One region of the Clostridium sp. genome, then DNA from elsewhere that is predicted to be linked to it. Evidence: riboswitches for the same ligand, from Rfam matches in the RefSeq annotation. Region 1 holds a riboswitch; the other holds the start of a gene.
What was found. Region 1 has a riboswitch for S-adenosylmethionine ahead of LKE46_RS13495 (methyl-accepting chemotaxis protein). Riboswitches for the same ligand answer to the same signal wherever they lie in the genome.
Positions count from the first base shown of each region.

Region 2: another riboswitch for S-adenosylmethionine. It lies ahead of LKE46_RS05220 (sulfate ABC transporter substrate-binding protein); the one in region 1 lies ahead of LKE46_RS13495 (methyl-accepting chemotaxis protein).

Region 1 covers NZ_JAKVOI010000001.1:2,746,307-2,762,710, forward strand. Annotated here, with positions in the region: gene LKE46_RS13465 (Tex family protein) at 1-1,726, opposite strand, end outside; gene LKE46_RS13470 (M28 family metallopeptidase) at 1,865-3,205, shown strand; gene LKE46_RS13475 (MFS transporter) at 3,186-4,418, opposite strand; one part of gene prfB (peptide chain release factor 2) at 4,456-5,484, opposite strand; one part of gene prfB (peptide chain release factor 2) at 5,486-5,563, opposite strand; gene secA (preprotein translocase subunit SecA) at 5,586-8,150, opposite strand; gene hpf (ribosome hibernation-promoting factor, HPF/YfiA family) at 8,308-8,838, opposite strand; SAM riboswitch class I at 9,183-9,285, shown strand; gene LKE46_RS13495 (methyl-accepting chemotaxis protein) at 9,360-10,985, shown strand; gene LKE46_RS13500 (putative ABC transporter permease) at 11,084-11,557, shown strand; gene LKE46_RS13505 (cupin domain-containing protein) at 11,767-12,369, opposite strand; gene LKE46_RS13510 (hypothetical protein) at 12,658-13,386, shown strand; gene LKE46_RS13515 (translation initiation factor IF-3 C-terminal domain-containing protein) at 13,818-14,141, opposite strand; gene LKE46_RS13520 (IS3 family transposase) at 14,406-15,341, opposite strand; gene LKE46_RS13525 (HTH domain-containing protein) at 15,338-15,754, opposite strand; gene LKE46_RS13530 (hypothetical protein) at 16,101-16,235, opposite strand.
Region 2 covers NZ_JAKVOI010000001.1:1,041,831-1,058,234, reverse strand. Annotated here, with positions in the region: gene LKE46_RS05305 (sensor histidine kinase) at 1-429, opposite strand, end outside; gene LKE46_RS05300 (LytR/AlgR family response regulator transcription factor) at 475-1,212, opposite strand; gene LKE46_RS05295 (ABC transporter permease) at 1,369-2,538, opposite strand; gene LKE46_RS05290 (ABC transporter ATP-binding protein) at 2,531-3,262, opposite strand; gene LKE46_RS05285 (M3 family oligoendopeptidase) at 3,437-5,131, shown strand; gene LKE46_RS05280 (cation diffusion facilitator family transporter) at 5,157-6,032, opposite strand; gene LKE46_RS05275 (rhodanese-like domain-containing protein) at 6,187-6,507, shown strand; gene LKE46_RS05270 (hypothetical protein) at 6,638-6,832, opposite strand; gene LKE46_RS05265 (flavodoxin) at 6,953-7,378, opposite strand; gene LKE46_RS05260 (DUF1657 domain-containing protein) at 7,547-7,747, opposite strand; gene LKE46_RS05255 (DUF421 domain-containing protein) at 7,786-8,646, opposite strand; gene LKE46_RS05250 (DUF1657 domain-containing protein) at 8,661-8,867, opposite strand; gene LKE46_RS05245 (amino acid permease) at 8,934-10,352, opposite strand; gene LKE46_RS05240 (peroxiredoxin) at 10,497-10,973, shown strand; gene LKE46_RS05235 (sulfate/molybdate ABC transporter ATP-binding protein) at 11,038-12,096, opposite strand; gene cysW (sulfate ABC transporter permease subunit CysW) at 12,099-12,926, opposite strand; gene cysT (sulfate ABC transporter permease subunit CysT) at 12,938-13,756, opposite strand; gene LKE46_RS05220 (sulfate ABC transporter substrate-binding protein) at 13,789-14,844, opposite strand; SAM riboswitch class I at 15,091-15,200, opposite strand; gene LKE46_RS05215 (DUF2196 domain-containing protein) at 15,438-15,713, shown strand; gene LKE46_RS05210 (GNAT family N-acetyltransferase) at 15,810-16,328, opposite strand; gene LKE46_RS05205 (MBL fold metallo-hydrolase) at 16,363-16,404, opposite strand, start outside.

The DNA.
Region 1 (16,404 bases):
ATCCAAGACTGTTCAGAAGTCCTCTTGCCGCATCATAGGATTCTGGATGCACCGCAGTATTGTCAAGAGGTTCACTGCTTTCCATAACTCTCAGAAAACCTGCGCATTGCTCAAAAGCTTTTGCTCCCAATCTCTTGACTTTAAGCAATTCTTTTCGATTCTTGAATTTTCCATTTTCTTCTCTATAGGCTACAATATTCCCGGCTATCGTAGAATTTATTCCTGAAATATAAGAAAGCAGTGAAGGTGTGGCTATATTGAGGTCAACTCCAACACTATTTACACAGTCTTCTACAATTCCTTTCAGGGATTCATCCAATTTTTTCGGAGCAACATCATGCTGATATTGTCCAACCCCTATTGCCTTCGGATCTATCTTTACCAGTTCTGCAAGCGGGTCCTGGAGCCTTCTTCCTATTGATATAGCCCCTCTAAGTGATACATTTACATCAGGATAGTCTTTTGCAGCAAGCTCTGATGCCGAGTATACTGAAGCTCCAGCCTCTGATACTATAACGTAGTACAGCTCCTTCCCTTTTTCCTCTTTTACTTCCTTTATGAGCCTTCCGATTACTTCTTCCGATTCCCTGCTTGCAGTTCCGTTGCCAAGGGATATTACATTCACATCATGTTTATATACAAGATGTTTCAAGGTTTTTATTGAACCTTCCACATCATTCTGAGGTGCAGTAGCATATACTATGGCCGTATCCAGCAGTTTTCCCGTATCATCCAGCACTGCTATTTTGCATCCATTTCTGAAGCCGGGATCATATCCCAGCACATTCTTGCCTTTTATCGGCGGCTGCATAAGAAGAGCTTTCAAGTTTGCCTTGAATATTTTTATAGCCCCTTCCTCGCCCTTGTCTGTAAGTTCGGATCTTAGCTCCCTCTCAATAGAGGGATATATCAATCTTTTTAGAGAATCTTCAATGCTCTTTTCTATGTAAATATCTGTGGTATTATTGCCTTTAAGATATTCTCTCTTCAAGTAGTCCAATATTCTATCCATGTCGCAATTTATCTTAACAGATAAAATTTTTTCTTTTTCACCTCTATTTATGGCAAGTATCCTATGGGGTGGAATAGATTTTACTGCTTCACTATATTCATAGTACATCTCATATGGGGTAGGCTCCTCGCTCTTACCCTTTGTTTCAATAACTCCAGTATCATGTACGAACTTTCTTATCCATTTTCTATATTTTGCTTCATCGGATATAACTTCACTTATTATATCCATGGCACCTGACAAAACATCTTCTATAGATTCCACTCCTTTTTCTTTATCTAAAAATTTTTCCACATAGGAATTTATATCACCATTGAACTTTCCGCTTATTATAACATCAGAAATAGGCTTTAATCCCTTCTCCTGTGCAACAGTAGCCCTGGTTCTCTTTTTAGGCTTATATGGTCTATATATATCTTCAATTTCAGTTAAAGTGCTACAGACTTCTATGGATTTCTTCAGCTCTTCCGTAAGCTTGCCCTGTTCCTCTATTATTCTTATTACATCTTCTTTTCTTGTATTTAAATTTCTAAGATATATGAGCCGCTCTGCAAGTTTTCTCAAAGTCACGTCACTCATACTTCCTGTGAGTTCCTTCCTGTACCTCGCTATAAAAGGTACCGTATTACCTGAATCTATCAATTCAACTACATTACTGACATACTTTTTATTAACACCTAATTCCAAAGATAAAGTATCTATTATACTGCTCATTTTTACCTCCTGCTCTGATTTTACAAATCTACTATATAAATAATCAACTAAAAATATATTACAACAGTTATATGAACTATGGCAAATTAATATATATATATCTATGGATACAATAAATAATTTTGGGAGTTATAGTATATGAAAAAATTTATATTATCTTTATTTATAATCATATTTTGTTTAATTTGCTCCACAAGCTTTGAAATCTATTGTTCTACAGAACCTTTAAACCCCAAGGATGTTAAAAACACTATAAATTACCTATCTTCTGATGACTTCAATGGCCGGCTCTCAGGAACTATAGAAAATTACGAAGCAGCTCGTTTTATAATGGAATACTTCAAAAGAGAAAATTTAAAACCTTACAGTAACAACTATCTTGAAAAATTCAATGTCATATACCCCAAAAGAGTAGACGGGGTACCAAACCTTGTGGTAAGAGATAAAAATGGTTTTATAATAAAACAATACAAATATGGAACAGACTACAAGGAAGACATGCTGAATTTTAGAAATAACAATGTATCTTTTAGCAGAGAAGACCCCATTGCGTGGAGGGGAGGCAGTTTTCAGGTCCAAAAGGGGAATACATATTTTTTATTCTATACTCCACAAAATGACAATCTAGATTTCAGGAGTTCCTTTATTGCAAACTCTCCTCATTCAATGTATGTAATGATAAAAAAACGTACTTCAGAAGAGATAAAAAATTACCTGAATTCTGGTTTTCAGGTAGACTGCTTTATACCATTTGAGAACAGAATAACGTCCATATATAATGTAGTAGGCTATATAGAAGGTAAAAACAAATCTCTTCCTCCAATTATACTTTCTGCTCACTTTGACCACGTCGGAAGTGATCTGTCCGGGAAAATATATAACGGTGCTTTGGACAATGCCTCGGGAACTTCCTTTTTACTTGGTCTTGTAAAATATGTAAACTCTTTAGGCAAACCCGACAGAACTATAATATTTTCAGCCTTCAATGCAGAAGAGTTTGGATGCCTTGGTTCAAAGGATTTTGCAAAAAAGTATAAACAGAACTTAAAGGGAAGTAAAGTTATAAATTTTGACATGATAGGAAGCAACAAAAATGTTCCTATATCCATAATGGCTGGAAAATGGGACAGCAAAAACTCCAGCTTTGTAAAAGAGATAGCCTCCCTCTGCACCAAAACCGATGAGAACTTCAAATACCTATTCGAAAATGCAAGTGACCATGAATATTTCAGAGCTTATGGAATAGATGCCATAACCCTTTCTGATGCCGATACATCAAGGATACACACTCCAACGGACAAGTTATCCTATATTGGTACTAAATCTATCGAAAGATGTTTCAATATTGTCTCAAGGGAAATAGACAAGTATGCTTTTGACAACAACCCATATTTTTTATACTATAAATCATTTCTTGTTCTGTCATTTATTGGAATTGTGACAACAAGTATACTATACGTCAAACATGATTCCCTTTAGACTTAATATAATACAATACAATACTTGTAAGGGAAAGTATAATTAGTCCACAACTGAAAAAGCCAAATTTTCCTCCGAAATTTTCCATTATAATTCCTGCAAAGGCATTGCCAATGGGAGTACTTCCCATATTCAAGAGTGAATATATACTCATAACCCTGCCTCTATATCCATCTTCAGTGTTAAACTGCAAAACTGCATTTGCTCTATTGAGAAAAGTAAGACTAAAAAAGCCTATAGCTATAAAGAGACAGGCTACTGCTATATAGTTGAATGTGAATACGGTTGTTATGTGTAGAACTCCAAGAATAAATGAATTTACAATCAGATAATGATGGACTTTCAGCCTTCTGCCTTTATTTGCCATAAACATAGCACCTAAAAGAGACCCTATTCCTATAAGGCTCAATAGAAAGCTGTATTCACTGACGCCTCCACTCATAACCTGCTCTGCAAATACAGGTATAATCACATTGCTGTTAAATGCAAAGGTACACACTATTGCCATCATGAACATTGTAGACATCAATATTTTCCTGTTTATTGTATATATTATTCCATTTTTCAGTTCCCTGAAAACCCCTGAGTTTTTATCAATGAATTCAGTTGGATTACCTTCAGCCTTTATTTTAAATACACCATATATAATTGGTATAAAACTTATTGCATTCAACAGGAAACACTGAAATACACCCAATGTATTCATTATTATTCCTGCAAATGCCGGACCGACTATGCGGGATATATTAAAGACAGTGGAGTTCAATGATATGGCATTTGGCAAATCCTTCTTTCCTACAAGTTCTATAAAAAACGATTGTCTTGTAGGCATATCCAGGCTGGTTATGGTACCATTTACTGCAGCAAGTGCTGCAAATATCCAGTACTTATCTGAACCTATGTATACAGTAAGACTCAATATAAATGCCTGAACCATATACGAAAATTGAGTCGCCATCAAAATCTTTTTCTTTGAATGTCTCTCTGCTATGACCCCTCCTATAAGCGTTATCAAAAGTACTGGTGCATACTGGAATACTCCTATAAGTCCCAGGAGAAAAGGCGAATTGGTCATCTTGTATATATACCAGCTCAAAGCAGTATTTTGAATCATTGTTCCCATTAGGGACAGTAGCTGCCCCGATAAAAAATACCTAAAATCTCTGTGTTTGAGGGATACAAATGTATCTCCCAATTTACTTTTAAGTCTCATATTAAAATCCTTTTCAATTATTACTTCATATAGATATCTATTTTGCCTGCTGTTTCAAGTATGCAACTATAAAATTATCTATATTTCCGTCCATCACCGATGTTACATTTCCGTTTTCCTCTCCGGTTCTATGATCTTTGACCATGGTATAAGGTTGAAATACATAAGATCTTATCTGACTCCCCCAGCCCATGTCTTTCAACTCTCCCGTCAAATCCTCTATCTTCTCTTTGTGTGCTCTTTCCTTTAGTTCCACAAGTTTGGATTTCAACATTGCCATTGCTGTTTCCCTGTTATAGTGCTGACTTCTTTCATTCTGGCACTGTACTACTATTCCAGTAGGTATATGCGTTATTCTTACAGCAGATTCAGTTTTATTTACATGCTGGCCTCCAGCTCCACTGGATCTGTAAGTATCCACTTTCAGATCTTCCGGTCTTATATCTATATCCTGATCCTTTGTAAGTTCAGGAAGTACCTCCACTGAAGCAAATGATGTCTGTCTTTTTCCATTTGCATTGAAAGGTGATATTCTTACCAGTCTGTGTATTCCTCTCTCTGTTTTTAGATACCCATAGGCAAATTCACCTATTATCTTCAAAGATACACTTTTTATACCCGCATCCTCTGCCGGAAGCATATCAAGTATTTCAACCCTGTATCCTGATTTTTCAGACCATCTTGTATACATTCTAAGCAGCATTTGAGTCCAGTCCTGGGCATCCGTTCCGCCTACACCTACATGTAAATTCAATATTGCATTATTTTTATCATAAGCTCCAGACAGAAGTAATTTTATTTTAAGCTTCTCCAATGTATCTTCAATATCTTCCACTTCATCTATTATATCCCTTGATGCATTTGAATCCTCTTCTTCTATAGCCATATCCGTAAGAAGCTCTATATCCTCAATTCGCCCTTTCAGCTTGTTGTACACATCCAGTTTTTCATTCAAAAACCTTTCCTCAGATGATATTTTCTGTGCCATCTGAGGGTTATCCCAAAAACCTTTTTCCTGCATTTTCATCTGGAGTTCCTGTATTCTATTTTTACAGTTATCTAGGTCAAAGAGACCCCCTTATCTCATCCAATGATTTTTTAAGAAGATTTATTCTGGAATTTACATTCTCCAACTCAACTATCATGTAATCACCTCGTATATTTAAATTAGTTATTGATATTAACTACCTTCCCGCAACAATTTTTGTATTTTTTACCACTTCCGCATGGACAAGGATCATTTCTGCCAACCGTCTTCTGTTTCTTTATTGGCTGCCTCTTCACAGGTTCGCCTTCACTCTGGTTAGTACTTAAATTTTTTGCAACTCTCTCTCTTTCAGGAGCCCTCTCAATTTTTACATGGAACAGATATTTTATAGTATCCAATTTGATGTTATAGATCATTTCATTGAACATCTCACTGCCCTCGAATTGATATGCCTGGGCAGGTTCCTGCTGTCTGTACGCCCTTAGGCCTATAGCCCTCTTCAGGTGTTCCATATCATCTATATGGTCCATCCATTTAGTATCAACAACTTTAAGAAGTATTACCCTCTCTATCTCCCTCATCTGCTCCGGCGTAAACTCTTTCTCTTTTTCGGCGTAAATTGTTTCTCCCAATTCTATATATTTATCTATTATATCTTCATTAGAAAGATTTGCTATATCATCAAACTTGATTGCACCTTCAGGGACATAAACTTCTTCCATATAATTTATTAAATTTGTGATCTCCTCGTCAAACTCGTCCTCATCACCAGATATGTGTGATTCTACAATTTCAGAAACAAGGCTGTGCAGCATGTTTTTAACCTGATCTTTGAGATCTGTTCCTTCCAGCACTTCGGATCTTTGTTTGTAAATTATCTCCCTTTGCTTGTTTATTACATCATCATACTGCAGCAGAGTTTTTCTTATGTCAAAATTGTTGCCTTCCACCTTTTTCTGCGCATTCTCTATTGCATTTGTAACCATTTTGCTCTCTATTGCTTCATCTTCACCAAGTCCCAGCTTTTCAACCATTCCCTGGAGTCTATCCGATCCAAATATTCTCATCAAATCATCTTCAAGTGAAACATAGAATCTGGATTCTCCAGGATCTCCCTGACGTCCTGAACGTCCTCTGAGCTGATTGTCAATTCTCCTGGATTCATGCCTTTCCGTACCTATTATCTTAAGTCCGCCTAATTTTACAACACCCTTGCCAAGTTTTATATCGGTACCACGCCCTGCCATGTTGGTAGCAATGGTTACAGTTCCTTCTTCACCGGCATAGGAAATTATCTCAGCTTCCTTTTCATGAAATTTTGCATTCAATACCTGATGAGGTACTCCTCTCTTTTTAAGCATATCTGAAAGGAGTTCAGATTTCTCTATACTTACCGTACCAACAAGTACAGGCTGACCCTTTTTATATGTTTCATAAATATCATCTGCTATAGCCTTAAATTTACCTTTTGCAGTTTTATAAACCAGATCAGGAAGATCCTTTCTTATAACAGGCTCGTGAGTAGGAATGACTATTACATCCAAGCCATATATTTCCCTGAACTCATTTTCTTCTGTCTGGGCCGTACCTGTCATACCCGAAAGTTTGCTGAATATTCTAAAATAGTTCTGGTAGGTTATAGTTGCAAGAGTTTTTGACTCCCTTTCAACCTTAACCCCTTCCTTCGCTTCTATAGCCTGATGAAGTCCATCACTATATCTTCTTCCTTCCATCATTCTTCCTGTAAATTCATCTACTATCAGTACTTCTCCGTTTCTTACCATATAGTCCTTATCACGTTTCATAATGTAATTTGCCTTCAGCGCCTGAACTACATGATGCTGAAGCTCCATGTTTTCTGGATCCGCATAGTTCTCGAGGTTGAAAAATTTTTCGGCTTTTTCTATACCGCGGGATGTAAGAATTACTGCATTGGCTTTTTCATCTACTGTAAAATCGCCCTTATCTTTTTCTTCAATTTCCTTGTCATCCTCAGACACATTCTGCTTTTTCAAAGTCTTTGCAAAATGATCTGCCACCTTGTAAAACTCAGTTGATTTCTCACCTTCACCGGAAATTATGAGAGGTGTTCTAGCCTCATCAATCAAAATTGAATCCACCTCATCAACTATGGCAAAATTCAATTTTCTTTGAACTCTCTCCTCCTTGTATACAACCATATTGTCTCTAAGGTAGTCGAATCCAAATTCACTGTTGGTCCCATAAGTTATATCACAATTGTAGGCTTCCTGTCTCTGAGCCTGATCCATATCATGAAGTATGACTCCAACCTTAAGTCCAAGAAATTCATATATAGGAGCCATCGAATCCCTATCTCTTTTTGCCAGATAATCATTTACTGTGACTATATGGACTCCCAAACCTGTAAGGGCATTCAAATAAGCTGGTGCGGTGGCAACCAATGTCTTACCTTCACCAGTTTTCATTTCGGCTATTCTACCTTGATGGAGCACAACTCCACCTATTAACTGTTCCCTGTAATGCTTCAATTCTACAGTCCTGGATGCAGTTTCCCTGACTACTGCAAAAGCTTCAGGCAGCAGCGAATCCAAAGTTTCTCCATTTTTAAGCCTTTCTTTAAATTCGTCGGTTTTAGCCCTCAACTGGTCATCTCCCAGTTTCTGCATGTCATTATCCAATTTATCTATATTATCTACTATTGGAATAATTCTTTTTACTTCCTTCTCACTATATGAGCCAAATATTTTTTGAAAAAGTTTCATTATTTTCATCCTCACATCAAATTTTATATAAAGATATATACTTTATAAATTATATCATCTAATTATATGGCATTCAACTAATAAAAAAATAGTTTACTTTAGTTTAATATATAAAAACAAGAGAGGAAGTTTTTAAACTTCCTCTAATAAATATCTTTTAAAATTCAGGCTCAATAAGCCCATAGTCTCCATCTTTCCTTTTATAAACTACATTTACTTCTCCACTTTCAGCAGCCTGATACACAAAGAAATTGTGACCTAGAAGCTCCATTTGAAGAACTGCTTCCTCCGCAGACATTGGTTTTACTGCAAACCTTTTAGTTTTAACTATCTTATTGTCTTCTTTTTCATCTTCACGCTGGTCTGGTATGAACTGGAACCTTAATGACTCTGAAGAACGTTGCCTTTTTAGTAACTTAGTTTTCTGTTTCCTTATCTGTCCTTCTAATTTATCCACAACTAAGTCAATTGAAGCATACATGTCATTATTTCTTTCTTCACCCCTGAGTATAACTCCCTCAAATGGTATAATAACTTCAACAATCTGGGAATTCTTCTGCACACTTAATGTAACATGTGCCTCTACATTAGGGTTGAAATACTTGTCAAGTCTTGAAAGCTTTTTGTCCACTGTATTCTTCAATGCATCAGTCACTGAAATATTTTTTCCCTTTACCGTTATTTTCATATTTCCAGCCCCTCTCTTATCAACATATGCCTGTGATAAAATCATCATAAACATACGTTTACTTTATGATGGTTTTAAAAGATATACATTTATATGATTATGTAATCTTCTATAATTATATTTTAATACTCTTTATAATAAAATACAATAGTACAAATTTATTCTTAAATTTATGTACTCAAAGCTAGAAAACATCTGAAATTATTCAGCAGATGACACCTCTGCATGTTTTTTGTAAAATAGTTTCCCAAAACAGCTAAAATGCTTGACAAATAAGAAGATAGGATATATTATGTAACTCATATAAATATTAGTATAATTTTATTAAAATTTAAATATGTAAATTCTTATCAAGAGTGACTAAGGGACTGGCCCTATGATGTCCGGCAACCTGAACATTTATGTTCAACGGTGCTAATTCCAGAAGGTAAAACCTGAAGATGAGAAACACTAAGACATATGAACTTCTTACAGTGTTCTCTGTAGGAAGTTTTTATTTTGTAAAAGGGGGAGATTCTATTATGAAAAAATATAAATTACTAATACCACTAATTTATATAATTATTGCATTAATACTCTTTTTTATATTCAAAAATATTTTGTCCAGAAATATTTTATTACTCAACAACATCATACTTATACTAATAAGCCTGATACTCTACAGTATACTGATAGATAAAACATCTAAATTTTTAGACGAAATTAACAATTCTTCCTATAAGATTGCGGAAGGAAACCTAACTGAAAAATTAAATGTTGATAATAAAGGTGTATTTAAAAAATTATGTTCCAATTTAAATAGTATCGTTTTTAATACAAGAAAATTTATAAACGAAACTACTATAATGACGGATAAATTGATAAATTATTGTCACAACTTGAATGACAATGGGAACAAAATAAAATCATCTACAACTGAAACTTGTGCGGCTATAAGCAAGATTTCTTCAGATATGACAGAACAGACCAACTATATACTTGAAACTAAAAAACTTTTTGATGACATCGGAAAAGATTACTCAGATATGGTGTCAAATGGGGAATCGATCCACGGCATAGCATCTTCCATGATATCTTCTATAGAGGATAATAATAAAATTTATAATGAACTTGTAGAAAAAATGAATGAATCAGCATCTTTTAACAATAAATTGGCATCTAAAATAAATACTTTATATGAAAGGGCTTTTAAAATTCAAACTATAGCGGATACAGTAAATCAAATAAGCAAAAGCACTAATCTACTTTCATTAAATGCATCTGTAGAGGCTGCAAGGGCCAAAGAATCCGGATCTGGCTTTGCCGTAGTAGCAAATGAAATAAGAAAGCTTGCCAAAAGTTCATCTGAACAAGCCAGTGAAATTCAAAGCATAGTAGATAATATAAAAGATGAAATTTCAAGTATATCAGTTGACATGAACAAGGAAGTTAAAAGTATAAATGAGAATATCCAGTTTTCAAAAACAATTAAAGATAATTTAAAAAATACTCAATCGGAAAGCTATAATACTCTTAAATCTATAAAGAACATAACTAATGACATAAATGTTCAAAATAAAAATATAATTGATATACAAAATATAATTAAAAAAATATCTTTTATATCTGAAAGCACTACTTCCTCCACCCAAGAAGTTGCATCTGCATCCGATGAACAATCTTCAGCTATAAAAAATATATTCAATTCAATTTCAAATTTGGAAGATATGAACAAGAAAGTAAAAAACAAAATAGATTCTTTTGCTAAAGACTACAAACTTACAGAGGAAACAAAAAAACACATACAAAAGGGATTTAAAATTTTGCAAGATGTAGCAAAATGCAATGGACTTTCTACAATGGATTATAAAGTCTGCACCAAAATACTAAAAGAAAATATAGTCAAATATCCACATTTTCAACTTTTTGGATTAGTGCAGAAGGATGGATTAAGAAAGGCTATTTCTTTGGATTATGACGAGAAAGAAGTATACGAGAACTTCTCCCACAGGCCATATTTCCAGGCAGCCGTAAAGGGAGAAAATTATGCCTCCAAACCTTATGTATCCGTAGATACCAATGACTATATTATAACAATAGCAGTTCCCGTCAGAAATACTACATCTCAAATTACAGGTGTACTGGTAGCAGATTTGATGCTTGAATAGCAGTCCACTACTAAACCAAAAGAATATTAACAGACAAAATTGAATAATATAAAAAGTGAACCAGGTCAATCCTATCTAATGGAGGTAGAAAAGGTACTATGGAATACAGCAGTTCCAACAAATTAAAAAATAGGATATATAAAGATTTGCTTTTAATATTTATAATGGGTGCTTTGTATATGGTCCTTGAAGGTTTATGGCGTGGCTGGACACATATAAGTATGTTGGTAGTAGGTGGAACAAGTGCTTTCTTAATAGGGAAATTAAATGAACACCCAAAATTCTACGACAGAGAAATGTGGCAGGAGTGTGTGCTTGGAACCTTTATAGTTCTTGCATTGGAATTTATTTCGGGAATTGTATTGAACATATGGTTAAGACTTGATATATGGGATTATAGTAACGTACCTTTTAATTTATATGGTCAGATATGTTTACCATATGCATTACTTTGGTTTATGTTAATGCCGCTTTGCATATATACGGATGATTATTTGAGGTATAAGATTTTTGGAGAGAAAAGACCTGCAGGGATATTGAAAAATTACAGGGATTTACTTACAGGTAAATGAAAAAAATTAGTGCGACAGTTTTTTGTGTAAAAAAATAAATCTCCCATTCGAAAGAGTGGAGGAGATGAATTTAACATATTTGTATTCGACTTACTCACGTATAAGGGAGAAGAAGTACTTAATTTTAAAATCTTAAAAAGTCTTTAAATTATCATGACCACTCGTAAAACGAGTGGTTTGCTCTAGCCCTATAAATATGCTTTTTTTAATCATTTCTGACTCTTTTCAGCAGCTTCTGCATCTGCTTTAGTTACATGAACTGTATTCCGTGGATGTTGAGGTGGTGCATAAATAGAGTATACTTTAAGTGGTTTATTACCTGTATTAATGACATCATGCCATGTACCAGCAGGTATCATTATTGCAAAGTCATCTTCAACTCTCTTCTGAAAATATAAATTATTGCTGCTATTTCCCATTCTAACAAGTCCCTGACCTTCTTCAACACGTATAAATTGATCTACATTTGGATGTACCTCCAATCCAATATCATCACCAACATTGATACTCATTAATGTAACTTGCAGGTGATTTCCAGTCCATAACGCAGTACGAAAAGTATTATTTTGCTTAGTAGCTTTATTAATATCAACTACAAAAGGTTGTGGACCGTAATCTCTTAATTGAATTTGGTCATTATTATTGGACGATTGTGAAGAACTAAATCCTGAATTATAATCAACTTCATCATTAGAAGATCTGTATTGATTATTGACCCATTTTAAATAATTTGGATCATATATTGGGCCGTTAGATACACAGGGATATGGATAAACATTATAGTAATAATAACATGGATATTTTCTATACATATTGTTCCTTTCCTCTTATATTCTTACAAAATCATAATATGTTTTAGAATTTTAAATGTGATTATACCCATAATATATAGAGCCATATACCTAATTACTTCATCACTTCTGTTAAGTTCATCACCAATATAATCCGTGTCCTCTATAATGGACCCAAGAATTCAGACAAAAAAATGCTTGCTTTTTAGTTAGGTTCTCCATAATATTTTTATTAAGGTAGGATTAGACATTTTATTTAATAATAGTATGATATCATGTTATTATTAAATAAAAAAGGAGATGTAATAAATGAATTTTTTTTCAAAAAAAATTGTAGCTTTAAGTATAGGTGCAACATTAGTAAGTTCTACACCTGTTTTTGCTAGCACATTAACAGAAAAGCAAACAAGTGGACAAGTAGGTACAGGTATATATTTAACTACCAACCCAGGAATACAGACTTTACAAGTAAAAGGAATAAAGTCATTAGCAACTAAAATAAGCAATAGCCTTACGATTACAGATTCTCAAGTTATTTTCGATGAAATCAAAGCAGCAGATGAAGGGCTTTCGAGTGAACAAATTCAAAAATTAAAAGATGTTTATTCAAAAATGAACCAAATGGTGAAAGATAAGACCTTATCTATTAAAAAAAATAATGCTGGTGTTTATGATATAAGTGTTAATGAAAAGACAAAAGAGTTAGCAAAAAATGAGTTAACCGGAAGTGTTTATAAATCATCTGATACATTTACCCCTAATGCAGTTGTTACTAAAAGATATTATGGATATGATTTCTATTTTAGTCCTGCTGAATGTAGTGATGCAGGAGCTTATTTAGCAGGTGGAGGAGCTGCAGCAGGTACTTTAGCAGGAATATTAGGCGTAACAGGTGCAGGGATTCCACTTACTGTTGTTTCTATAATTGCCGCTGGAGCTTTAGGACTAGGTTCTGCATATTTTTGGTACTGTTCAAATCATGGAGGCCTTGATGCATCAATTGTATATGGGGTTCCCGCATTTCATGCACATAATTAATAAACCTAATACAGAAGGAGCAAAATATGAAGAATAAAAAAATATTTCTTTTTGATATTTTAATTCTTATTGTAATATGTTTTATATTGCTTACTGCTTCATTTAAAAATAAATTATCTAGTCAAATGTTTGATAACTTGATGATTTTATATGGAACTATAATATTTATAGTAATTGTTTTACTTATAATTACAGTCATTAAATTAAAAAAATAAATGAGCTTATTCAATACCAGGAATGTGAAGTAATTGCAGTTAGAAATAAGAATAGGGAAAATAACCAGAATGATATAAGATATTCTGTGGTTATTTTCCCTATTTTAAATTCTAGCTTATTAAAAATCCTTCATTTCTTACAGCAGCCTCCACGAAATATATCGGAGCCTGAAAATATCAGACCCCGATTACAATTTCCAATCTATTTAAAAAGCACTACTTTTTAGGAGCCAAAATCATAAACATATTGTTGCCCTCCAATCTAGGTGCCCTTTCCACTGATGCACTTTCCTCCAATTTGCCCAAAAATATATCCATCACTTTTCTGCCTAAATTGGTATAATTGTTTTGTCTTCCCCTGAATCTTATAGAAACCTTTGTCATGGGGTCAGTCCCCATAGCAGAAATTGGAAATGAAATGGACAATTTCTGCTTGCTATTAAATATGCTGCAGCAAACTTTTAAATTGCTTAAAAATGTTCTGTATGGCATTGTATAACTTTTTTTAAGCATCTCTATCAAGTCTTTATCGGACAACACCTTTATAGTCTCTTTTTATATTAACAAGTTTAGCAATTTTTTTGATTCTTCTGGCCATGCAACTTCGTTTCGTATATGAGCATGAATATAATAAGAGCCTTCCAATGTAAAGAATTTTTCCAGTAAAGATTCTCCTTCTAAAGTTATAGAAGATTTTATTATAGAGTCTGTGTCCAAAACGATTGTACCAAGTAAACTGTACCCTTTGTCAAGGACATTTTTAAATTCAAACAATAGGGAACTCACGTTCGCCATATATTTCTTTTAGTTCTTTATGATATTTCTTAAAGGATATATTCCAGTAATTATATACTGGTAATATTCGTTAGGAGAAAGTTTTGCCAACTGCCATTGATATCTCTCGTTATTATAATAATCTATCCAGTCATCAATAATAGCCTTAACTTCTCTGTACTTCTTGCACTGACTAATGTCTATCTCATCTTTCATATGTCCAAAAAAACTTTCCTGCGGAGCATTATCCCAACAATTTGCTTTTCTTGACATTGATTGTCTTAAATTACAATCTCTAACCAATTGTATAAAACTTGTACTTGTGTAATGGCATCCCTGATCACTATGTATTAAAGTCTCTGTACTAATTTCTATTCCGTAGTTCTTTACAAGTTTATTCACAGTCTCTAATACAAAGTCAACTTCTAGTGAATCACTCAATGCATATGATAGAATCTGCTTTGTATATGCATCTAAAATAGTTGAAAGATAACAAAAAGTGCCATTATACGGTATGTATGTTATGTCTGTCAATAATACTTTCCTGGGTTCATGCTCCATAAATTCTCTATTTAATAGATTTTTTGCAACATTATTTGTTTTTAATGCCTTCGCCATTCTCCTGTATGGATTTGCCTTGCGTATTGGGCATACGAGACCATATTTATTCATTAATCGGCGAATCTTTTTTAGATTCATTACTACCGGATCTCTCCAATGTATCATACACATATATATGCCTCTAGCACCTTTACTGTAACCACGCTTATTATACGCCTTTAGTATTAATTCAAAGCTTTCCCTGTCCTTATTTTCTTTTTCCAAACGAACATCTTCTGCTTTTATCCATCGATAATATCCTGATCTTGAAACGCCTGCAATATCGCAAAGCATACTTACATTTAGAAGATTATTTTCTTCTCTTAAAGTTTCTTGTATTACTTGAAACTTCCACCCCGAACTCATGAAAGCTTCCTCTTTGCTATATTTTCTGTCTTTACAATTTTTTTTAGAAATTCTACTTCCTGACGCAAATATTTCACTTCATTCCATATGCGTTCTAACGTTTCTTGAGTATCATCTGAGATATTACCTAACTTTTCTATTTTGTCACTTTTTCGTCTTGTACGGTTTTCACCCTGTTTAAAGCCATATCCACTTTGTGCCTGCCCTTTGATTCTCTGCACCATGCTGTCTATTTGTTTCTGACCAAACATTTCTAAATCGTATCCAAAATCTTCAAGTATTTCCCTTGGAGCATTTCCGGCCTGATAAGCAGTCCAAAAAGTTTCTTTAAACTCTATCGTAAAATAAAGCTTATTTTTTGTAACCTTAAAAGTATAAGGATTTGCTTTCAGCAGCTTCATTTCTTTTGCCATATATTCTTTCACTTTATCATCTCCGATCTATTTTATTTATACCGGATGAATCCCTTCTATTTTTATCTAATTGTGTCCATTCTATCAGAACATATCCCTTTATTGTGTGTCCACTTTATCAAAAATCATACATTTTTCTTTTGTCTATCTTTTAGGTATCTTACCTTCTTTTATGTGTCTACAACAATAGTATTAAACCATTATTTCATGAATAGAATGCTTTCTCCATACTGCTTTTGTAACCCCTTTTTAATTCTAATTTTTTGTTTGTCAAAAATTATTTTACCGTCAATATTTAGATCATTCTCGTCACATGCATCAACCAATCTAAAGCCTCATCTCACTACTAATCCAATATCAATCGCATATTTACAAATATTATTCCTGCACCTGCAGGAACATACCCTTCTCTCTTTCCTGTTAGGACACTTCCTGCAATATTCTTCAAAATTGTTGTAATACAACTTAGTATAATATTCATCATCACGTTTCAAGCCTATCACTCCCGACTTTTCTCCACGCAAAATAAGCACCCAAAATAACTGATGCTTATTTAAAGGAAATCTATTAAAACATAACCCCGTGGCGGTTGCACTTAAGTTTATCGTGCCCTGCAACCACAGACACTTTCTTATGCAATAATAGGGGGA
Region 2 (16,404 bases), 1.7 Mb from region 1:
TTCAAATTTACTATTTGGGATAAAATAATATATAATTATACAAAAAATCCATACAAATGTATTTGCAACTATACCAAACAAAAACGTATCTGTATCAAATCCAATAAGTTTCAGTGGATACATTACAATTAGTTCTATAATCATAAGAAACATAATGCTTGTGCAAACCTGTACAAAATTTTTCACTATATTTTTTTTATAAACAAAAGAACTTAAAAATGTCATAAATAAATAATTAACTGCAATACTGTAGTATGATCCAAACATATCATTAGAAATAACAACTACAATTGATATTAACACTACTATAACAAAATTTTTACAAAAAATACTAAAATTCAATTTCCTTCTCAAATTAAACTTTGACCACAAAATCATAAAGGCAGTAAGCTCAAAAAAAGTACTAATAAATTCCTGCAATGGCTCCAATCACTCAGTCCTCCTTATATCTAATAAAACGACAAAATAGTATGTTCATGCATATATGCCAACCTTCTTCATAACTTCGTCTTTGAAGTTATAGCTCAGGAATGCCTTTTCGCCGCAGCAGCCAAAGCTTATCTCCCAGGATTTGTTTGATATTTTCTGTATGCTGCTTATAAAATTTATATTTACTGCATAGGCCCTGTGTGTCTGTATTATATCTCGGCAATCTACCATATCAAGCACTTTCTTTAGTGACATCTTCCTAATCTTGTAATTTCTGTCTCTGGTATATATTGTCATCAACCTGAGATTTACTGCAATAAATACTATATCCTCCACCTTTATTCTCACGCTTATATCCGCAGAAATACTGAAGGAGACATGCTTGTCTACTTTTTTGCCTACACTCTTTTCATAGCTTCCTGCAATAAGAAGCTTCGTCATTTCAATTACCTTGTCCTTGTCATACGGTTTGATTACATAATCATAGCAGTGGGTTTTCTTGAATGCATCAAGCATGTAATTCACATTTGATGTAACAAAAATTATCCAGCTGAGTTTGTACCTTTCCATACACCTCAATTCCAGGGCAAGATCCATTCCGGAAGAATTTTTCAAGGCAATATCTATATAGAAAAAGTCTATTGGTGTTTTCCTTGATATATCCAGTGCACTGTATTTGCTCTCGGCTCCCCATACTTTTATGTTCCTGCCGGCTTCACATATCATCCTCGCAAGAGTCTCCCTCTCCACTTTTTCATCTTCTACAACCAATACATTTACCATAATGTCCCCCCTTTATTGTTAAGTAATAGACAAATTATGCTAAACAGTCTTCTTTAAGTATTTATACCTTAATTCTACCTAATAAAACAATAAATTTCAATTTATTATATATGCAGTAAATATAAAAAAGAGCTGTCATAAAACAGCCCCCTTTTGTCAAGATCTAAATACAACTTCTTCCTTGGAAAACATAAATTTCGCCAGAAATACCGCCGCTGCTACATATACAATATGCCATCCCAGCACTACTGAAATATGTACTGGATTGAATACACCTGCAATAGCTTCCTTCATAACTACAACGGCATTTACTATCGGTATATTGAAGAACAGGAATCCTATACTCTTTGCATCCATCATAAATGGTATATACGTAAGTATCATTACCGGAACTATAAAACCTCCAAGATAAGTATTTGCCTCCTTCATGGAACGTGCAAATATACTTATGGATATTTCTACAGCACTTAGTGCTACAAGTACAAACAGTGAAATTATCCCTATAATGGCAAACGCACCTATGGATATACCTATTTTCCCTCCACCCGAGAATATATAGAGCATTGACCCTATCATTGAAGCCAGAGTGACTATAAGTGTAATAAATGCCACAGATGATATGGCGATGAGTTTTCCCCAAAATATTGACATCCTTCCTGCAGATGTAGACAGAAGTGGTTCGAAAGTGCCTCTTTCCTTTTCTCCTGCCACAAGATCCGCCGCTATTCCTATAGTGGGACTTATCATGAATATAATCAGTATGGTGGGAAGAATATTGAGTATTTGAATTCCTATGGAATTGCTGTCCTGTTTTCCGACAGTTTCCTCCTTTACTTCAAATGGAGTCAATACTTCGGTGCTTATTCCCTTTGCCCTGAGTCTTCCATCAACTATCGACTTGCTGTAATTGCTGAAGGCTTCCTTTATCATGGAAGAGGCCATGGAGGATTTATTTGAAGTTTCATCATATATTACTTTTATATCGGTTTTATTTTCACCTGCAACCTTTGAGTCGAAGTCTTCGGGTACATCGACTATGAGAGATATTTTACCTTTGTTCAATTTGTCAGTATCTTTTCCGTTATTATCTATTTTTATATTTTTCATATTTTTGAGCATTTTGTAAACTGAAGAACTTTCATTTCCCCTGTAGGCAATGGTTATACTCTTCTGAACTGAGTCGATAGTATTTCTCATAGTCAAATCTATTATCTTGAACATTGCCGGGTACATTATAATAGGCAGAAGTATGGTAAATATCAATGTCTTCCTGTCTCTGAATATATCTACAAGTTCTTTCTTTAGAATTACCCAGAAGTTATTCATGGACTTCACCACCTATCAGTTCTATAAATACATCTTCAAGATCATCATTATTGTATTTCTTCTTCAATTGCTGGATAGTACCTTTCTCTACAAGTACTCCCTTATGTATTATCACAACCCTGTCACACAGCTTTTCAACTTCTGTCATTGAATGAGATGACAGAAGAATTATCTTATTTTCAATCTTGCATTTCAAAATAAATTCATGTATCACCCTTGCTGCCGAAACGTCCAGTCCGGTACTAGGCTCATCAAAAAGCATTACACTTGGAGAATGTATTATGGCGCGTGCTATTGACACTTTCTGCTTCATGCCTCTTGAAAACTTTCCTGCTTTTCTGTCTATATACTCTTCCATTTTAAGTTCCTTTGTAAGCTCATCTATTTTCTTGTCTATTTCTTCTTCAGTCATTCCATACAATCTTCCAAAATATCCCATATTTTCTCTTGCAGACAATCTATCATAAATTCCCACCTCGCCTCCAAACAGGATACCTATCTCTCCTCTAACTTTTGCTGAATCCTCAGCTGAGTCATATCCGTTTACTGTTATAGTTCCCTCACTTGGCTTCAACATCGTGGAAATCATTCTTAAAGTCGTAGTTTTTCCAGCACCATTTTCTCCAAGGAGGCCTACTATCTCACCTTCATTTACATTAAAGGACAACCCACTCACAGCTTTCACATCTTTGAATATTTTAGTCACATTCTTTATTTCAAGCATCTCATCATCTCCTTATCTGTATAATCTATATTTTATTATAGCATATGGAATCAGCCTTATAGTTTAATTGCAAGTTTAATATAGATAATTTGTAAATATTATACATAAGTCTTTTTATATCACAGGATTTATTTTATAATGTATAGTGATTAAAAAGTATTGGAGGCACTTTAGATGAACTTTGATGAATTTAAATATGAGAGACCGGATTATGATAGTATCAGGAAATCAATTATATCCCTTGTAAAGCACGTGGAAAATGCCAATAGCGCTGAAAAACAGTATGAATATATTAAAGATATAAACAAAATCAGGAATCACATACAAACCATGTCTACCTTAACTGAAATAAGGCACAGCATAGATACAAAGAATAAATTCTATGATGGGGAACAGAGTTACTGGGATAAGTATACGCCCCTATATGACGAGCTTAATTCCACGTTTTTCAGAGTAATGGTAAATTCCAATTTCAGGAATGACCTTGAAAAGAAATTTGGCAGGCAGTTCTTTACTTTAGCAGAATTCTCCCTCAAAGCTTTTTCACCTGAAATAATAGGTGAACTCCAGCAGGAAAACAAGCTTTCTTCAGATTATACAAAATTAATAGCGTCAGCCCAAATACACTTTCAGGGTGAAGACAGGAATCTTTCAGGTTTGACTCCTTTTATACAAAGCAAAGACAGGCAGCTTAGGAGAAATGCTTCCGATGCCAAATACAAGTTTTTTTCAGAGAATGAAGGTGAAATTGACAGAATATATGATGAGCTGGTAAAAGTCAGAACCAGGATAGCACAAAAGCTTGGATTTAAAAGTTTTGTAGACCTTGGTTACATAAGAATGATGAGAAGCGACTACAATTCACATATGGTATCTGATTTTAGAAAACAAGTCCAGGATTATATTGTTCCTGCGGCTTCAAAGCTCTATGAACGACAAAAAAAGAGGTTAGGCATTCAGAACTTGACTTATTATGATGAAAATTTCGAATTTATTACAGGAAATGCAAAACCCAAGGGAGATTCAAAATGGATAATTGCAAATGCCAAAAGAATGTACTCGGAATTGTCTCCTGAAACAAAAGAATTCTTTAAATTCATGGTGGACTGCAATCTTATGGATCTTGTAACCAAACCTGGAAAAGCCGGAGGCGGATACTGTACTTATATACCCGACTACAAAGCTCCTTTTATATTTTCAAATTTCAACGGCACTTCCGGAGATGTTGATGTACTGACTCATGAAGCAGGTCATGCTTTCCAGGTTTATTCTTCAAGATGGATAGAAATACCTGAGTGTAATTTTCCAACCTATGAGAGCTGTGAAATACACTCGATGAGCATGGAGTTTTTTACATGGCCCTGGATGGATTTATTTTTCGAGGAAGATGCTGATAAATATAGATTTGCACATTTAAGCAGCGCAATAAAATTCATACCTTATGGAGTTGCTGTAGATGAATTTCAACACTGCATGTATGAAAATCCTGAACTTACACCGGAAGAGAGAAAACATGCATGGAGAAAAATCGAAAAAAAATATCTACCCCACAAAAACTATGAAGGCTGTGATTTCCTTGAAAGAGGATGCTGGTGGTTCCAGCAATCACATATATTCAACGTTCCTTTTTACTATATAGATTATACTCTTGCACAGATATGTGCACTGCAATTCTGGAAGAAATCTAATGAGAACAGAGAGAACACCTGGAAGGATTATCTAAAGCTCTGTAAAGCAGGTGGAACTAAGTCATTTTTGGAACTGGTAAACTATTCAGATTTGAAATCTCCCTTTGAAAGTGGCTGTATAAATGCAACTATAAATCCGGTAAATGAATGGTTAAACTCAATAGATGACAGAATTCTTTAATTTTATAGGTCCTGAAAATCAGGACCTATATTGTAAAGCTGGGTTCTACGTGTATTATGACATATTCTATACCACATTCTTCATTGAGTTTTTTTTCTATCTTCTCGGTTATTTTATGACTCTCCGATACAGTTAATCTGGAATTAACCCCTATAATTATATCAAGCAGAATATTGTTTCCGTGTACTCTGGCCTTTATATTTTTTACACTTTCTACTCCTTCTGTACTCTCTATTTTGTATACTATATTGTCAAGTTTTCTACTGTCGAATCCATCTGTTAAATTATTTGCGGATTCTTTGAATATCTCAATACCAGTTTTAATTATCAGTATTCCAACTACTGCTGCAGCCAATGGATCTATCCACGGATACCCAAATTGAGATGCTGTAATTCCAATGGCCGCACCAATGCTGACCCAGGAATCTGAAAGATTGTCTTTTGCCGTAGCCATCAATGATAAACTGTTGATTTTAAGAGCTATATTTCTGTTATACCTATATACAAAATATATGATTACAGCACAGGCTGAAGCAACTCCAGCTGTAATCATATCAGGTGATTCTTCTCTAAAATATATGGTGGAATGAATTGCATTGTAGAGAACGTCAATACCCACCGCCGCCATTATAATTGATGCAACAAGAGATGATACCGTCTGTGCTCTCAAATGCCCGTAAGCATGATCCTCATCGGCAGGTTTCCTAGATATTTTCAAACCTATAAATATTGCAACTGATGCAATTATATCTGTGGAATTATTGATTCCATCCGCCAAAAGTGCTTTTGAATTAAAGAAATACCCCATTGAAAGTTTGAAAATAGACAAGAAAATATATGCAGCAATGCTAAGACGGGCTCCTTTTTCTGCAATTTCAAGTTTTTCATATTCTTCATTCATAGTAATGCTCCTTTAAAATGCCTTAATAGCATATAAATTTGTTTAATATATATTACGTATGAGTACGTCAATCTTGAACTATAAATCATACTATATAACTATGATAGTATAAAATCTATTATAAAATGTCAGAATCTATTGGAGGTAATTATTGATGGATGGTTCATCTTTTAAAGAAATATCAGGACACAGACTGAAAAAATTGCTTGACCGTAAATATAATTTCCTTTTAATTGATGTCAGAACCCCTGAAGAATATTCTGAAGGACATATCCCCGGAAGTAAGAATATTCCTCTTCAAGAATTCGAAAATATCATTAAAAAGATGGATATAAATTTCAATACAGATATTGTAGTTTATTGCAGAAGCGGCATAAGAGCTTCAAATGCCTGTGATATATTGAACAAATTGGGATTTAAGAGTATTTATAATTTTGGTGGAATCTATAACTGGAAATATGAACTTAAAAAATAGTTTTTCATACAAACCGCATCTGTATTTTACAGGTGCGGTTGTCAATATTTATTATACTCCAAGTTCTTCATAATATACTTATAATAACTGTAATGCTGCTTTTAAAACATTTCAATATTTATTCTTTAGCCTACAGCTTCTCCATTAAATTTTCTATATTTTTCGCAGATATATATTTATTACCTTTTTTAAGCAAAATTTTTTTATGACATTTTGAACATTTATGGAGACAATCTTTAGTTTTAAATTTAATTCCATTATCAGCCATGGTTTTAACTAAATCCGTGTAATTCAAAGTATGCTTGCAAACTTTAATTTTTGACATATGAACACCTTCTATATTAGTTTATAATAATTATCTTATAATAATTATTATAAACTCTTTACAAAATTATTGCAATTTAAAAGTTCATACTATCTTGTGTAGTATGAACTTCCATATAAATTATTTAATTAGTGATTTTCCAAATTCTATGCACTTAGTTTCATCTTCGCCTTCCGGAGCTTCATTGACAATCAAACCTTCATCAACCAAAGTTGCTCCTGCATCTTCAATTCTTTCCTGCCAGCTCCTCATCCACTGTCCGTCTCCCCATCCATACGACCCGAATAAAGCAACCTTCTTTCCTTTGAGCTTATCAGTTATGGAATCTACAAATGGCTCCATTTCCGATTCCTCAATAACTTCGTCTCCCATGGCAGGTGATCCGAGTACCAATACATCTGCTGTATTTACATCTTCTTCAGATGCTTCTGAAACATTTATCAACTTTACTGAATGTCCACTTTCAGTTGCACCCTGACTAATCAAATTTGCCATTTTTTCTGTGTTTCCTGTTCCACTCCAATATACTATGTTTATATTTGCCATAATTATCTACATCCTTTCATATACATGATAATGATTTTCATTTTCATGTATATGATAACAATATATTTATACTTTGTCAACAAATTATCACAAATATATAAATAAATACTATGCAGGAAACAAATGCATAGTATTTATCTAAGTATTATATGTTAAATCATCTCTCTACTATCTGTACTGAACTTCCTGTTCCTGAATGTACTTCAACCTTCCATTCAAAACCTGAAGTGCATCTTCAAAGGTTTTGGCAAGCTGCTGAAAGTCTTGTTTTGCAGTTTGATCTTCTGTCTGCAGTGCAAAAGTCTTCATTGATGCAGCCGCTGATTGAACTCCAGCTATGACCTGCTGCATTTGTGTTCCTACTGTCATATTTTTCACCTCCCTTCAAATAATATATAAAATTTCATCTATCTTAATAAATATGGTTCAAGTTTATCCATCATTCTTTTTACTGTATTGGCGTTGTTTGAATACATTTTTTTCGCCTCAGGATTTTCAGTTTGAAGCGAGAAGGCAAAAAGATCGGACTGGACTTTTGCCATACTTGCATAAAGCAGTTCTTTGACTTTAGGCTGGATTATCTCCATTGAATCATCGAATGTATCCACAAACAAGTCTCCTGAAGAATCCACCTGGCCAATAAATACATTTTCAAGAAGCACACCTAGATTTGATAGTTGTACTCTGAGCCATTCACGGTTTAACCCTCTATTTGTCAAAGCACCGTCAAGTATTTTCCCATCAAGTATTACCGTTTCAGGCTGAGACAGCGGTGCAACCTCTCTCTGCAGGTCATGGGGAGTAACTGGCTTTTTGTCTGATTTTAAAAGTGCATTTATATCTCCTGTGGATTCCATTATGGCAAACTCAACATCTGACAGATTAAAAATATTTTTTGACCGCAGTTCTCTCAGTAAATCATCACCGGTGTATCTTATTTTCTTCAAGTTCTCTTCCATGACCTTTCCATTCTTTATCAGAATGGTTTCTTTCCCATTTATAAGATCATATATCCATTTAACCTTCAAGGATGCATAATCCACAACAAGAGAGAGTACCACCCATATAGCAAATACAACAAATCCCGCCGTTATATTGGATATCAAGCCCAAGGAAAGTACTGCTGCAATAACAGAGACTACAATGTAACTTACCAGTTTAAAGGGTGCTGCTTCTGATATATTTCCTTTTTCAATCAACCTTATTAATACCAAAGTTAAAAAAAATAAAATTACAACTCTTAAAATTAATATTCCCAAACCTTCCATAATGTTTTTCACCTCTAGTTTTTCTTATATTGAGGTTCTTCAAGTTGTATATCCTTCAATCTACTCTCTATATTTTTGGTTACTGTCTCTGTTGTTTTGAGAGCTTCTTTATAAGCATTTATTTCTTGTTTATTTCCACTTTGAATGGAATAGATTCTCAACGTACTTTCGATTCCCCTTAAATTAGCCAATGTCTGCTTTACTTCTGAACCTACTGTCATAATCATCAACTCCTAACATATCGCTGAGATTATTATTACCCAATTTACATAAAAATATTATTTAAATTATTTCTCATTTCTATGATTATTGTGCTTTTGCTTTTCCTCGTTCTTCCCAAGTTCTTTAGAAAATTCTGTAAACAAATTTATATTACTATTCTTCATATCTTGATATTTTAATTTTTTTACATTTTCATAATATCTCATTGATACGTATATCAATGAATACAATAAAACAATCAGAGATCCTGCCACAAGTCCGGCAAACTGTCCCTGTACAAACGGCATGCTGCAAATAACACAAATAAGGACAACTAGTGTAAACCATGAAGCATATGTATATTTTTCTCTTTTCTTTTTCTGCATGCGGATTTGTGAGGCAACTATGGCTGCATACGTAAACATCAGCGCAAAGCCTCCCGAACTTATTAAAAACAAATAGACTTTAGGAAACAGAAGACCAATTACAAGTCCAATGAACATGGACAATCCTGAAAAAATTATTCCCCTGTAGGGAACATTTTTTCTGTCCTTTAATATCACCGGAGTATATCCTTCATCCGCAAGAGAACGAACCATTCTACCAAGACCAAACATACCTGCCAGCATGGTTGAAAGTACTGCAGTAAACATTATCAGGCTTATAACATTCCCGGCCCAGCTTATGCCCCACCTGTCAAGTGCCGAAACCATAGGACTCACATTTTCATTGAGTGATCCCGTGGGGATCAACATTGTAATTACCACAGCCGAGACTACATATAGTCCAACAAGACTGATTACAGTATATAAAGATGCTTTGGGAATTGTTTCCTTTGGATTATCCGTTTCAGAATATGCCAGACCTATTATTTCAAAGCCGGCATAAGCAAACATTACCGTAAGCATGCTTCCTGCAATGCCCTTTATTCCATTTGGAAAAATTGATCTACCTGTGAGTTTTCCCAACAATGCTTCTGGATTTTTTGGTATTAATTCTGAAATCAAAAATGTTCCAATAACTATGAAGGACACTATTGCAAACAGCTTAAAAACAACCAATCCACTCTCAATCCTGCTCAATTTATCGGCTCCAAGTAAATTAAGAAGTGTAATTCCAACAATTGTTACAGTCCCAAATAAAATAATCGGTACATAAGGTATCCAGGTGTGAAATATAATAAAGAGGGCTGCAACTTCACTTGACATGGCGAGAATCATTCCCGTCCAGTAAACCCAGCCCACGACAAATCCAGTACCGGCTCCAAAGGCTTTTGCAGTAAAACTTCTAAATGATCCGGAAGATGGATCATCTTTTATCATTTCAGAAAGTGCAGAAAGGATGAAATATACCAAAATTCCACCTAGCACATATGATATTACAATTGCAGGTCCAGCTGAACGTATGGCTACAGACGAGCCAATAAAAAAAGATCCCCCGATTATAGTTCCCAGTGCCATGGTTACAAGCTGCCATACAGATAACCCTCTACGTTTGTCTTTCATTTTACATACCACCTCAGGTTAATATACTTTTAGATAGTATGTGTGAATTACAGAAAATAAATTCTTTGACTTTTTGAATTGAATTTGCGGAATAAATATAGAATCATGCGAAATACTATATTTGAACAAGGAGGCGGTAAAATTATGAAATTAATTTCTGTAGGAGATACAGCTCCAGATTTTTCATTGGAGGACAATCTTGGACAATTTGTAAAATTATCAGAGTATAGAGGTAAAAATATATTGCTTTCCTGGCATCCTCTTGCCTGGACACCCGTTTGTACGGATCAAATGAGAGAACTTGAAAACAAATGGAATACCTTTCAAGAATTGAATACTGTTCCATTCGGGATAAGCGTCGATGCCCAGCCTTCAAAAAAAGCCTGGGCAACTGCACTTGCACTGGAGAATCTGAAGCTTCTTTCCGATTTCTGGCCCCATGGAAAGGTTACCCAGGACTACGGCTTATTTGTAGAAAAAGAAGGTATATCAAAAAGAGCCAATATAATAATAGATGAAACTGGAATAGTAAGATGGGTGAAGGTATATCAGCCGGCACAATTGCCTGACATAAATGAAATCATACAAACTTTGTCAGGCTTGCAGATAGCTGTAAAATAACCTTTCAAAAAATTATTGATGCTTGCAAAGCGTATATAATCTGCAAGCATCATAACTAAAATTTTTATATATATGCCGATGTAGTATCGGTTTTCAATTTATTTTCAATAATTTCTACTTTATTACCTTTAAATACATACAATCTATATACAAGTACCAATACTTCCTCGCCTACATTTAAACTCTCTTTTTCAAGTGAACGGAATCCTGTAATTTCTACATTTCCTAATTTAACACTTACAATCCAATTGGAACCTGCAAAAGAAATATCAGTAACAACACCTTTATCACAGGCAAGTTCACATTGTATTTCTCCTTTTTTACCTATTTCAACAAATTCAGGTCTTATAACAAATTCATTGCCCTCTTTAATATCCTTGAATGCCCTGAATTCATTAATACTCTCAATGACATTTGATTGACCAATAAATTTTGCTACAAAGGTCGTGTTTGGATTTTTGTATATGTCAACCGCTTTTCCAATTTGTTCAATACTTCCTAAATTGGTTACAATAATTTCATCTGCTACCTCTACTGCCTCTTCCTGATCATGAGTTACAAAAATACTTGTTATTTCAAGTTTGTGTATCATCTGTCTGAGCCATGTCCTAAGTTCTTTTCTTACTTTAGCATCAATAGCTGCAAAAGGCTCATCCAGAAGAAGAAGCTGTGGCTTTGGAGCAAGTGCCCTTGCAAAAGCAACTCTCTGTTTCTGTCCACCGGACAACTGACTTGGATATCTGTTTTCCAGTCCTTTAAGCCCTATAAGTTCTATTAATTCATTGACTCTCTGCTTTATATATTTTTTGTCGGCTTTTTTTATGGAAAGTCCAAATGCTATATTCTGATAAACGGTCATATTCCTGAAAAGGGCATAGTTCTGAAAAACAAATCCTATTCCCCTTTTACCTGAAGGTATATTGTTTACCAGTTTTCCGTCGATATAAACTTCACCACTGTCGGCAGTCTCAAGTCCTGCAATTATGCGAAGTATCGTAGTTTTTCCACTTCCACTGGGTCCAAGAAGGGCTACTAATTTACCTTTGTCTATTTCGAATGATATATTTTTTGAAGCGTCATAACTTCCAAATTTCTTGTTAAGATTTTTAACTTGAACATACATCTCTATTTCACCTCTTTTTTTGCTTTCCACTCAATAATATTTCTCAGAATCAATATAATTATGGCTATAAACACCAAAATAGATGATACTGCAAAAGATGCCGAAAACTGATATTCATTATACAATATTTCCACATGAAGCGGAAGAGTATTCGTCTCACCCCTTATATGTCCGGAAACTACTGAAACGGCTCCAAATTCACCTATTGCACGGGCACTGCACAGCACTATTCCATAAAGCAGTCCCCATTTTATATTTGGCAGCGTTATTTTTCTGAATATTGTCCATAAATTTGCCCCCATGGAGGCTGCTGCTTCTTCCTCATCAGTTCCCTGTGTAATCATCAGTGGTATTATCTCCCTGGATACAAAGGGGAATGTAACAAATATCGTAGCCAAAATTATCCCCGGCAGTGCGAAAATTATCTTAATATCATTCTGGAATAAAAAGTTGTAAAATAAACCTCCTCTTCCAAAAGTCAGCACATATATAAGTCCTGCTATAACCGGTGAAATAGCAAATGGAAGATCTATCAATGTTATTAAAAAATTTCTGCCTTTGAATTTAAATTTTGATACGGCAAAAGCCATTATTATACCAAATACAGTATTTAAAAGAACTGCAATACCTGAAGCTATTAAAGTAAGTTTTATGGCTGAAACAGTATTTTCCTCTGTAATAGCCATAATATATGCATCTTTACCTTTTTTAAAGGCCTCCATCAGTATGAGTATCAATGGCATTCCAAGCATTATAAATAAAAATATTATTGTTATTGCTATGAGTAGAAATTTAACAGCACCAGATCCAGAATAATTTCTATTTTTCAACTTTATCACTCCTATGCATACTTATTGGATTTCCATTGAATTAAATTTATAACAAACAGCATGAAAAATGAAAATACAAGCATAATCAGGGCTATAGCTGTAGCTCCCGAATAATCAAACTGCTCAAGCTTGGTCATTATTAAAAGTGGAGCTATCTCTGTCTTCATCGGCTTGTTTCCTGCTATAAATACAACAGAACCATATTCTCCTATACCTCTTGCAAAAGCAAGTGAAAATCCCGTTAAAAGTGGAGCAAGGAGTTGTGGAAGTATTACTTTGAAAAATATCTGTATCCTGGATGCACCAAGAGTCGAAGCTGCTTCTTCTATACTTGAATCCAGATCTTCAAGAACAGGCTGAACTGTACGCACAACAAATGGTATACCTATAAATACCAATGCCACAGTGATTCCAAATGTAGAAAATGATCCCTCTATGCCAAACTTGGAAAGAAAAGAACCAATCCATCCGTTTTTTGAGTAAAGTGTCGTAAGTGAAATACCTGCAACAGCTGTAGGGAGAGCAAATGGCAGGTCTATACATCCATCAATAAATCTCTTGAAGTGGAAATCATATCTTACCAGTACCCAGGAAATAATCAACCCAAATATGGTATTTATGGAAGCTGCTATAAATGCACAGCCAAAGCTTATTTTATACGATGCAACTACCCTTGGATTTGTAACAACTTTCAGGAATTCATCAAATCCCATTTTTGACGTCTGAATCAATATTGTACTGAGTGGAATTAGAACTATCAAACTTAAATATAAAACAGCTAATCCCATAGATATATTAAATCCCGGAATAACTCTTGTCTTTCTAGCCATCTCATGTATCCTCCCTATTTTTACCTAACTTATTACTTTTTAGGTTGATATATCTGATCAAAAGTTCCACCATCATCAAAATGGGTTTTCTGTGCCTTAGCCCATCCTCCAAATACATCATCTATTGTAAACAAATTTATCTTCGGAAATTGGCTTTCATATTTTTTGGCAATTTCTTTGTCTCTCGGGCGGTAGTAGTTCTTTGCAGCTATTTCCTGTCCTTCTTTAGAGTACAGGTAATTCAAATATGCTTCTGCAACTTTTCTCGTACCTTTTTTATCCACTACCTTGTCAACTACTGCTACAGGTGGTTCTGCAAGTATACTTACTGAAGGCACAACTATATCGAACTTATCTTTTCCCAATTCTTTCACTGATAGAAAAGCCTCATTTTCCCAGGCTATGAGTACATCTCCAACTCCTCTTTCAACAAAGGTAGTGGTTGCACCTCTTGCACCTGAATCCAGCACTGCAACATTTGCATATAAATTTTTCACAAATTCTTTTGCTTTCGCCTGATCATTATTGTTTTTCTTTAAAGCATATCCCCAGGCTGCAAGATAATTCCATCTGGCACCGCCTGATGTTTTAGGATTTGGAGTTACTATTGATACACCTTTTTTTGTGAGATCATCCCAGTCCTTTATATTTTTAGGATTTCCTTTTCTAACAAGAAATACTATGGTTGACGTATAAGGCGAGCTATTATCCTTAAATTTTTTCTGCCAGCCTTCATTAATTAAATCTGCCTTCTGAATTGCATCTATATCATATGCAAGGGCAAGCGTTGCAACATCAGCTTCCTGTCCCTCTATAATTGATCTTCCCTGTTTTCCTGAACCTCCATGCGACTGTTTTATAGTAACATCCTGACCACTTTTTTCTTTCCAGTACTTTGCAAAAGCTTTATTATATTCTTCATACAATTCTCTTGTAGGATCATAAGAAACGTTCAACAGTTCAACTGGTTTTTTACTTTCTGCTGACTTGTCACTGCTTGTATCGCTTTTACTGCCGCATCCTGTAAAAGATGACAATATAAAAATACTTATTAGTGAAATCAAAATACCAAACTTAAATTTTTTCATAAAAATTCCCCCTAAATCTTTTTTGGTTAGTGTAAAGTTTTTTACACTATAAATTAAAAATTCCCATTAAGTCAAAATACTTATTAGAGTTCAAGTATTTTGACTTAGTACATAGTTTATGCACTTGTTTTCCTCCTCACTGTGCTTTCTTTCATTTAGGTAAGAAGTATGTTCTTTACTTCCACTAAAGACTATAAATTAAAAACTCCCTATGGAGAAACCATAGGAAGTTTGATGTTCCTTTGCTTCTCATCTTTCAGGTATTCCTGCTGGAATTGGCACCATTGAACATATATAATATACATCCAGGTTGCCGGGCATCATAGGGCCAGTCCCTCCGCCTCTCTTGATAAGAAATTAAATATTTAATTATTTGCAATTTATCTATTATAATATAGTGTTTATAATTTTTTGTCAAGAAAAACTTAAATTTTCTTCAGGGCAAACGCATGAAAGATGATATTTTGTTGTTTAAGATTGGAAACAAAGCACCACCATAAGCCTCATATCTTAAAATAATATCATTTCATCCCCAAGTCTGCTATACTTATCTTAATATGAAAATAAGTATAGCTGAGCTGAGGTGAATACATATGGAAAAAGATTATTTTAAAGACAGATCTAATGAATGTAAACTTGTAAATTCCATCAATATAGGTGATACAGTATATATCTGTGAAAAGTCAATGCAGAGATCTGCATCTAAAATAGAAGATTTAACTTTTGGAGTTGTTGTTCGTAAACTTACAAAACATGATCATCCAAGAGGAATAAAAGTTGAAATAAAATCCAATGATGGAAGGGTAAGCATAGGGAGGGTTGTATACCTGGTTAGAAACGGCAAAATTATATATGGAAAGCGGACTTAGATATTGTATAAACAGTGCCGCCATAAATTTATATCCGCTTTTCATCGTTGGCGGGCACAATAGGACCAAGTCCCTCCGCCTCTCTCACTATTTCATCTATAAATTGAGCACCATTACATACAATTGATTTGTCTTATCTTTTAACTGAATTTTTCCCTTCCTTATTTCTCTGTAACCCAAACTCTTCCAGAAACCAATTCCCTTGACATTCTTATCGATAACACCAATTCTAAAGGACCCAGCCCCAAGATTGACCGCCCATTCTGTTAATCTAAAATGTACCATTCTGCCAAGACCTCTACCTCTTTCCATTGGATCAATAAGCATTAATCCAAGCATCCACTGTGTGGAAACAGGAAAATCCTTCACAATGTCAACAATACCTACAAGCTGTTTATTATTCTTAAATATTCCAAAAACAAATTTATCTCCATAATCTTTACCTGGCGGCAACTCTTCAAATATTTCCTCAACATCTCTCCTTGAAGCTTCAATTCCTCCATGCATTACATAATAATCACTGCACCTTCTACAAAATTCAGATATAATATTTATATCATCAGTTCCAATTGTTTTAATTTCACAATCATCAAAATCATAAATTTTATACGTCATCGCCGCTCCAATCTGTAATTAAAATTAATACAAATTAAATTCTCGAATACTTGAGTTCTTTATCATATACATCCTG